Regions from separate parts of the Pantoea sp. F_5 genome, predicted to be linked through region 3. Evidence: predicted binding sites of a transcription regulator. Region 3 holds the regulator's gene; each other region holds the start of a gene.

Region 1 (2,205 bases), on a different contig from region 3:
TCAATTTCCAGCTTTTTTAATACTGCTTTTGCGCTCATCTCAATTGCAAAACTGGAACCTAATCCACAACCACAGACACAGAGTATTTTCAGCATGGTTTTTTCCTCACACTATATTGAGTTGCTTAGCGAGTTTGTAATGGTGCCCGTCAATATCGACCAGGCGTTTTTGCATGCTTATTAAATCAATCGGGATCGGTTTATTGCTGCCATTAATAATGACCGCTTTATTCCGCATACCTGACTGAATACAACGCACCACTTCACTGGCTATAATGGTGCCCTGAAAGATCTCTTCGCAGGTCGGATCACCATTGCGCAGCCCGTAACCCAGAATGGTCTTACGGATGCGCACGCCAATAAGCGGTTCAAGCTGTTTGATTAAGGTGTCGATCGCCCCCTGAAAACCGGGCGAGTATTCGCGGGTGTAGCCTTCTGAACAGAGGATGACCACGCTGTTCTGCTCTGCCAGCCGCCGGGTGATGCGCTGCGCCAGTTGTGGCAGCGGGATCTGGCACTCGGGGATCAGCGCAATATCCGCGTTAGATTTAATCGCGGACTGCAGGGTCAATTCACCGCAATAGCCGCCGAGTAATTCCAGCATAAAAACCCGGCCCGGTAAGGCGCGGCCGGTATTACGCAGTTTCGCGACCTCTTTTAATACCTGCTCGCAGGCGGTAGAAAATCCCAGCGTGTAATCACTGCCGAAGACATCATTATCGATGGTCATACCGACGCCAAAACAATTCACACCATATGCCGACAGGGTATGAAGAAATTGCAGCGACCCGTCCCCCCCCGCCATAATTACTATATCAATACGGGCACTTTTCAGCTGGCGTGCAATTAACTCATATTCGCTGCGCACCAGTTTCTTTTCAGTGCGTCCCGATTGCATAACCGGAATAGAGGCGATGGAAAAGTCGAGCAGATCGCGCTGGCTGATCTCACGATGATTATTTTCCAGCAGGCCGGGAATACCGCCGTCAAATATCACCATCTCAGCCTGCGCCATACGCCCAATCTGAAAGACAAAATTATTAATGCCGGTCACGTCACCGCCACTGATCACCATTCCAATTCGCATTTCCCTCACCTCGCTGGCTTACTCTGCTGAGGGCCATTCTTCCGGTTCGCGGGGTTGCTATTTGCAGAGGAGATCACAGTTACGCGCGGTATTTTTCAGACGGGGATATTGACAGTGCTCTTAACATCGCTTTATTTGTGATATGACTCACACTATTCCAACTTATTGTGCTTAAGGCGAATCGATATAAATCATTGGGTTAGCGGCTGGCGCGGGTGAACCTGTCAGAAAGCCGGAGGGGGTAAAATCGGTCATCCAGGTGGCGTTGCAGATTTGTGACTTTCACCTCATTTTTCCTGGTTTCACAGAGCAGAAACCGCAACTAAGGTGCAGAAAGAAAATCTGCAGTCAGATGTTAAGCAGATTTATTATCTCTGTTGCGAACGAGTAGCATTCTTCGGTATAACCTTCACTGCAGACAAAAACGCAGCCCGACGATAATGATTTTTAAGGAAAATTCTCCACGCTCTTCTGAAAGGGTGACTTTTTCTTCTGCGTTCGACGCTGCTATTCCGCACGGCAAGACCGACGTTCACCGTGACGACAAACCGGTTTCCTATGACACCATTTGACCAGGATAAGACGCATGGAAATAGCTATCCGTACCCCTCTCATTCACTCCCTGCCACTGAGTCAGCTCAGCGGCAGCAACGTCTGGCTGAAAATGGAATCAGCGCAGCCAACCGGATCGTTTAAGCTCAGAAGCGCAGGCCATATCTGTCAACACTATGCTGCACAGGGCGCTAAGGCGTTTGTCAGCTCCTCCGGCGGCAATGCGGGTATTGCCGTGGCGCACAGCGGCCGCAGACTGGGGCTACCGGTCACGGTGGTGGTGCCTGAAACCACCTCCGCGCGCGCCAGACAGCTTATCGAACAGGAAGGTGCGAGGCTGATCGTACACGGCAATGTCTGGAGTGAGGCCAATGCGTACGCGTTATCGCTGGCGTCGCACGAACATATCTACATCCATCCCTTTGACAATCCGCTGCTGTGGGACGGCATCAGCACGCTGATAGATGAAGTAATCAGTGAGGGGTTGCGGCCGGATGCGATAATCCTCTCCGTGGGCGGCGGCAGTCTGCTCTCCGGTATTGTCCAGGGTCTGAAAAGGCATCAGCT
Region 2 (2,205 bases), on a different contig from region 3:
GTGCGGCACACAGCCCGCCACCAGACCCTGAATTTTAAAGCCGCTGGCCCCCAGTGCCTGCGCGACGGCAATCGCCACGTCGCCGCCTGACAGATAGAGCGCATGCGGCAGCTGTGCCCGGCACAGACTCAGGGTCATTTCGCCCAGCAGCTGACAGATCGCCTCGCCCAGCTGCTGGCGCGTCACGCGGTGCTGCTGGCAGAGATCCTCGATCGCGTGCCGCTGGGATTCATGCTGGCAGGTGCGAATCACCGTATGGCGACCGGCACGCAGGGCAGCAGCCGCCTGTTCGCGCCAGCGCTCCCGCTCGGACCAGGCGGGCTGCTGAAACAGCTGACGGATATCAACATCCACGATCTCAACCGCGTGCTGGTTAACCAGCGCGGCGATCTGCTGTTCTGCCTGGCGGCTCATCGATCCCACCACCGCCAGCACGGGCCGCGACGGGCGAACTGAGAGCGCAGCGCCCAGCGCATCACTTAATCCGGCCGCCCCCACCAGCAGGGGCGTCTCACTCAGCCGCGACGCAGCGCTTATGAGTCGCGCCAGGTCGGCCTCCGTTTCGGCATCCACCACCACGACGCCGTGTGCTGCGGCTAACACGGCATCCAGCCGATCGCTGCGCAGCGTGGCGAGATCGATCTCCGTGCCGTCGATCTGCATCTGATCGAGAATGCGGGCGCTGAGGATCGGGGTTTTGGGATCGCTGGCAAATTCGGTATCCGTCAGTAACCGCTGATTGACCCACACGCTGCCCTCACGTGTGGTGCGTCTCAGACGCGGCAAGGCCGGTGCCACCAGCGCCAGCCTTTTGCCGCTGGCGCGCAGTGCCGCCACCGTTTCGGCCCCGACATTGCCGCGCAGCGTGGAGTCGATCTTTTTAAACAGCCAGCCCTGCTGAAGCTGTGCCGCGTAATGCTGCACCACCTGCGTAACATGCTCTGCGGCCTGAGTGGCGCTGGCAGCCCGGCTGTCGGTGCTGATCACCAGCACATCCGCTGCTTCGTCTTGCAGCGATGCTCCGGTGCCGAACAGCACATGTACACGGGCTCCGGCCTGTGCCAGCCCGCTACCTGCATCGTTGGCACCGGTAAAGTCATCGGCGATGACCAGCACCGGGGTTTTCCATACTGATACGCCCATCCTCACTCCTGTCAGGCTATTGCCTCTGTGTTTGATTATATTCAATCATGATTGATTATATGTGAGCAAGTTCAAATTAATCGAAATCGATATGCCTTATAAAATTAGCCACAGAGAGTGATGGACTTCGCATTGCGCTGAGCAAAATTAATCATTTACTCAGACATGACAGAAATAAGGGTATGAAATGAACATTAACAGCACGGTGATCAGCGGATATCAGGCGTTAAACGACATGCGCTATCTGCTGAATGGGGTAACGACAGCGGTAGTGGTGACTGACCGGAACATTGAAGCGATTCCGGCGGTACAGGCGCTGATGGGGCAACTCCGGGATCAGATCCCGCGTATCAGCGTGGTCAACAGCGTCCCGCCTGAGCCGAGCCAGCATGATGTGGCAGCCATTATCGCATCGCTCTCGCAGCGCCAGGCCGACATGGTGATTGGTATCGGCGGTGGCAGCGTGCTGGATGTGGCGAAGCTGCTGTCAGTGCTGTGCATCGACGGCGCACCGTCGCTGGACGCCCTGCTGGCAGGGGAAAAACCGCAGCGCCGCACCCGTTCAATACTCATCCCGACCACTGCCGGCACCGGCTCTGAAGCGACGCCCAATGCGATTCTGGCGATCCCGGAGAAAGAGACCAAAGTCGGCATTATTTCACCGGTGATGCTGCCCGATGTGGTGGCGCTGGTGCCGGAACTCACCACCAGCATGCCACCGCACATCGCCTCGTCAACCGGCATTGATGCCCTCTGTCACCTGATTGAGTGCTTCACCGCCAACGTGGCCAACCCGGTCAGCGACAACTATGCGCTGATTGGGATGAAGAAACTGTTCGCTCATCTCGAAACGACGCTGCGCGAGCCGGAGAATCTGCAGGCACGGCTGGAGGTGCTCTGGGCCTCATATTATGGCGGCGCATCGATTGCGCATGCCGGGACGCATCTGGTGCATGCGATGTCCTATCCGCTTGGCGGCAAATATCACCTGCCACACGGCGTTGCCAACGCCATTCTGCTGGCCCCCTGCATGCGCTTTGTCCGTCCGGCCGCGGTGAGCAA
Region 3 (2,205 bases):
ACAGGTGTTGATCAGATCGACCACTTTCTGCTGGTGAGCCAGCAGCGGCGGCAGCGCTTTTTCGGGATCGGTCAGCTGCGTCAGCAGGGTATATTTGGCGTCACAGTAGTTGGCCAGCTCGCGGTAAATCAGGCTCAGGCTCTCCCGCATCGGCTGCTCTTTCCACAGCCAGAACCAGAACCAGTTAAATATCCCATACCAGAGTGTGCCGCCGATATAGAGCAGCGGAGTGACATAGATGGGCATGCGGCCAATCAGGCTGAGGGTAAAGATGGCGGCAATAAGCGTACCGGGCAGCAGACGGCCGTGCAGCGGGCTAATCTCACCGGTGACGCCAAGCAGCAAAGGCATAGCGAAGAGGATCAGCGGCAGTGGAATCGCATGCAGGGTGAGCCACTGGATCAGAAAGCTGCCGAGGGCAAACAGGCTGCCGCCCACAATCAGACGTTTGAAAAAGCGTTTATGCGGAGTATCGAGACCGGCGATATTGCAGCAGGCGGGCACTAATGAGAACAGCAGACCTTTTTGCAGGTCGCCAGCCAGCCAGCCCAACGCGACCGGCAGGCAGAGCACCAGCGTTTGCCGCAAGGCGTAGTTAACTTCAGGATGATAAATGATTCGACGCCACATCGGCCCAACACAAACAATAACGGCGTGATGTTGCCATCACGCCGTGGATGACAGGAGTTAGCGGGTGCCGTAAACGACGATGGTTTTACCGTGTGCGGAGATCAGGTTCTGATCTTCCAGCATCTTCAGAATACGGCCCACGGTTTCACGTGAACAACCCACAATCTGGCCAATTTCCTGACGAGTGATTTTAATTTGCATGCCGTCGGGATGCGTCATGGCATCTGGCTGCTTCGCCAGGTTAAGCAGGGTCTGAGCAATGCGTCCGGTGACGTCGAGGAAAGCGAGGTTACCCACTTTTTCAGACGTGACCTGCAGGCGACGCGCCATCTGCGAGGAGAGTCGCATCAGGATGTCGGGATTCACCTGGATCAGCTGACGGAATTTCTTGTAAGAAATCTCCGCGACTTCGCACGCGCTTTTCGCACGTACCCAGGCGCTGCGCTCCTGACCTTCTTCGAACAGGCCAAGCTCACCAATAAAATCGCCCTGATTCAGGTAGGAAAGAATCATCTCTTTGCCTTCTTCATCTTTAATCAGAACCGCGACGGAACCTTTCACGATGTAGTAAAGCGTTTCTGCTTTTTCACCTTGGTGAATCAGCGTACTTTTGGATGGATACTTGTGAATATGGCAATGGGACAGGAACCATTCGAGTGTAGGGTCTGTTTGCGGTTTGCCGAGAACCATTCGCTATTATCCTCTGTTGTAATCGTGCCCAAAATACAGGGGGCAGTTTTCCCTGTCAGGCGGTGAAAGCTTCAAGCGTTTCCTTTTCAGGAAATTATTCGGGCCGCATCAGGCGCAGTGCGCTTCATTCTTCCCGGCTTCGCCATCGGGTGACGAAAAATATTTTCAGCACTGTTTGTAGCACAGCTTTTGCCGACTGTCTTCTGTTGTCTCGCTTCAGCTACAGGCGGATTTCTCTGGATTGCTGTTTACCAGGTGAAAGCGTACTCTGGCGACAAAACAGCGTATTCCGGAGCAAAAATCATGCAGGCAAGAGTGAAATGGGTAGAAGGGCTGACATTCCTTGGAGAATCCTCATCCGGCCATCAGATACTGATGGATGGCAATTCGGGTGATAAAGCGCCCAGCCCAATGGAGATGGTGCTGATGGCGGCAGGTGGATGCAGCGCGATTGACGTGGTATCAATTCTGCAAAAAGGCCGCAACGATGTGGCTGATTGTGAAGTAAAACTGACCTCAGAACGTCGTGAAGAAGCACCGCGAATCTTTACGCACATCAACCTGCATTTTATCGTGAGTGGCAAAGCGCTCCAGGATAAAGCGGTCTCACGCGCCGTCGATCTTTCGGCAGAGAAATACTGCTCTGTGGCCATCATGCTGGGTAAAGGTGTGACGATTACGCATAGCTATGAGGTGATTGAGCTGTAGTATCTGAAAACGACCATTAACGGCCCGTGCAACATTGGGCGGCGGTAAGATCGAGCCTGCGCAGAAAACCGGGCCAGATCGGAAAGTCGCTTAAACCATCCCTGGGCGCTCGGCCCACGCGATTACGCACCTCATCCCTGAAGTGCGCCTGTAGCCGGGCCAACGCGTTGCGTTGTT
Region 4 (2,205 bases), on a different contig from region 3:
TTTATCTTCGGCGATTACCAGAACTATGGTCGTCTGTCAGATAAGTACTCGGTGCGCGAATTCATTGCTGAAAAAATCGGTAATGAATACCTGATCCCGCTGGTACATGAAACCACTGACCCGACCACGCTGAACAGCCTGCCTTGCTGGAAGGGAACGGTGATCAAGCCGAACCACGCTTCCAACATGGTAGAAATTCTGCTGGAAGAGCCGGACGCGCTGCGTAAGCAGCAGATCATTCATGACTGTTATCGCTGGCTGAAGACCGACTTCGCCAACGAAGCGCGTGAGATTCACTATCGCTACATCAAGCCACGCATCCTGGTTGAGAAGTACATTGGTGATGGCAAAAGCGCGCCGATCGATTACAAGTTTCATATGTTCAACAAGCGTGATGGCAGGTTTGAATATGTGCTGCAGGTGATCTACAACCGCTGTCAGCCGCTGCTGTCGATGAATTTCTATGTGAATAACCTCAATGAGGCCTATCACAAGATTCGCGATACCGGTCTGGATGTGTCACCGATTATGCCATCACTGGAACATGCGCTCGAACTGAGCAAGAAGCTGGCCAGTGATTTCGACTACGTGCGTGTGGACTGGTATATCCATGACGAGCATATCTACTTTGGCGAACTGACCTTCACCCCAGGTGCAGGGCTGGTTACCGGATTGGATCGTGGTTTAAACCAGATGATGGGAGATATGTGGATTCAGGACCGCCGCGGAACGCAGAGCCCGGGCGTTACAGTGCAGGATGTTAATATTCCTGCCATATTGAAGAAAATTTAAGTTCACACAGCAATATAAAAAACCCCGCTAAGCGGGGTTTTTTATGCGTAAAAATCAGGGCATCGGCCAGTCGGCAGGCGCCTGGCTCATCACATCGATAAAGGCGTGCTTTGAGATTTCCACGAAGTTATGCACGTTTTCCATGCTCAGGGTAATGCCCATCAGACCGGTAACAAACCAGCAGGTCATGCCTAAACCAATCCCGCCACACATAAAGGCCATCACGTGACGGCTATCCTGACGAAGTTTGGTTTTCAGGGTGCTGGCAAAAAACATCAAGATTGCGCTCAGCAGTTCCCAACGCATAACAAGAAAACTGGCGGTTAACGTAGCCATCGGCCGGACCTCAATATCAGTAAGTATTCCTGACAATCTGCGGACATCACCGGCGACAAAAAAGTGTGTCAGGTAGGACTTTTTCGCCGTCAACCCAGGTTCAAAGTGTGACTTGGGTCACATTATATCACCCGATTTTAAATTTTGAACAAAATTTGACTCTTGTATGGTAGTGACGTGCAGGAAAAGTGAGCAGCAGAAGAAGAACGGCGGGGAAATCAGTCAGATGCGCCCGGAGCGGGCGCAGCGAAGCATTAACGGACCGGGCAGCACTCGCCGGTGGTGCGCTGGGTAAAGCTGTTGATCGGATCGTTACAACCAAAACTCAGCAGGCGAGGGCGCTGAATCGCCTGGCGTCGCATGGTGTGGCGGTATGCGGTCGGAGTCTGTGAAAACTGACGACGAAACACCCGTGAGAAGGTCTGCTGCGAGTCATAGCCATACTGCATCGCGATATCAAACACCGGGCGCTGTGTCTGCGACAGGGCTTCTGCTGCCAGCGTCAGGCGGCGCTCACGAATATAGCCACCCAGCGTCTGTTTCGTCACGGAACGGAACATACGCTGCAGGTGCCATTTCGAATAGCCTGATTTTGCCGCAACCTCATCAATCGACAGGCTCTTATCGAGGTTCTGGTCAATCCAGTCCGTCAGGGAATGAATGATCTCTTCTTGCATCATGGCCTCATCCTTCTGGTGCTTAATAAGGGGTAATGGGATTTTAGGGGTTTCAATGGAGAAGGAGTATAATTCCTCAAGTTAACTTGAGGTAAAGGGTCTGATGAAAAAAGAACGTAACTATCCAAAACCGGTCTTAACACCCGGTGAAGTGGCGCGCCGCAGCGGTGTGGCGGTCTCGGCGCTGCACTTTTATGAAACCAAAGGCCTCATTTTCAGTACCCGTAACAGCGGCAATCAGCGCCGATACAGTCGTGACGTGCTGCGACGCGTGGCGATCATCAAGATTGCTCAGCGCATTGGCATCCCGCTGGCAACGGTCAGTGACAGTCTCGACCACATTCCGCCAGATAAGCGCATGTCGACGACGGAATGGGATGCGCTGACCCAGCACTGGCGT

Evidence for each region. The regulator CRP, encoded in region 3, controls carbon source genes, mostly activating them, when cyclic AMP is high. The targets are predictions, from matches to a motif close to ATGTGANNNNNNTCACAT.
Region 1: F3I44_RS06945 (6-phosphofructokinase) is a predicted target of CRP. The motif match lies at 1,360-1,377, and genes of this name have one in related genera.
Region 2: F3I44_RS08645 (iron-containing alcohol dehydrogenase) is a predicted target of CRP. The motif match lies at 1,203-1,220, and genes of this name have one in related genera.
Region 4: F3I44_RS12870 (YjcB family protein) is a predicted target of CRP. The motif match lies at 1,234-1,251, and genes of this name have one in related genera.

Annotation. Positions count from the first base shown of each region.
Region 1 is NZ_VWUO01000004.1:67,041-69,245, reverse strand. Features, by position in the region: gene F3I44_RS06950 (PTS sugar transporter subunit IIB) at 1-95, opposite strand, end outside; gene F3I44_RS06945 (6-phosphofructokinase) at 106-1,086, opposite strand; gene F3I44_RS06940 (pyridoxal-phosphate dependent enzyme) at 1,673-2,205, shown strand, end outside.
Region 2 is NZ_VWUO01000005.1:76,378-78,582, forward strand. Features, by position in the region: gene F3I44_RS08640 (four-carbon acid sugar kinase family protein) at 1-1,143, opposite strand, end outside; gene F3I44_RS08645 (iron-containing alcohol dehydrogenase) at 1,331-2,205, shown strand, end outside.
Region 3 is NZ_VWUO01000006.1:20,378-22,582, reverse strand. Features, by position in the region: gene F3I44_RS09565 (YccS/YhfK family putative transporter) at 1-630, opposite strand, end outside; gene crp (cAMP-activated global transcriptional regulator CRP) at 688-1,320, opposite strand; gene F3I44_RS09555 (OsmC family protein) at 1,624-2,028, shown strand.
Region 4 is NZ_VWUO01000008.1:172,322-174,526, reverse strand. Features, by position in the region: gene F3I44_RS12875 (ATP-grasp fold amidoligase family protein) at 1-792, shown strand, start outside; gene F3I44_RS12870 (YjcB family protein) at 847-1,128, opposite strand; gene soxS (superoxide response transcriptional regulator SoxS) at 1,383-1,808, opposite strand; gene soxR (redox-sensitive transcriptional activator SoxR) at 1,909-2,205, shown strand, end outside.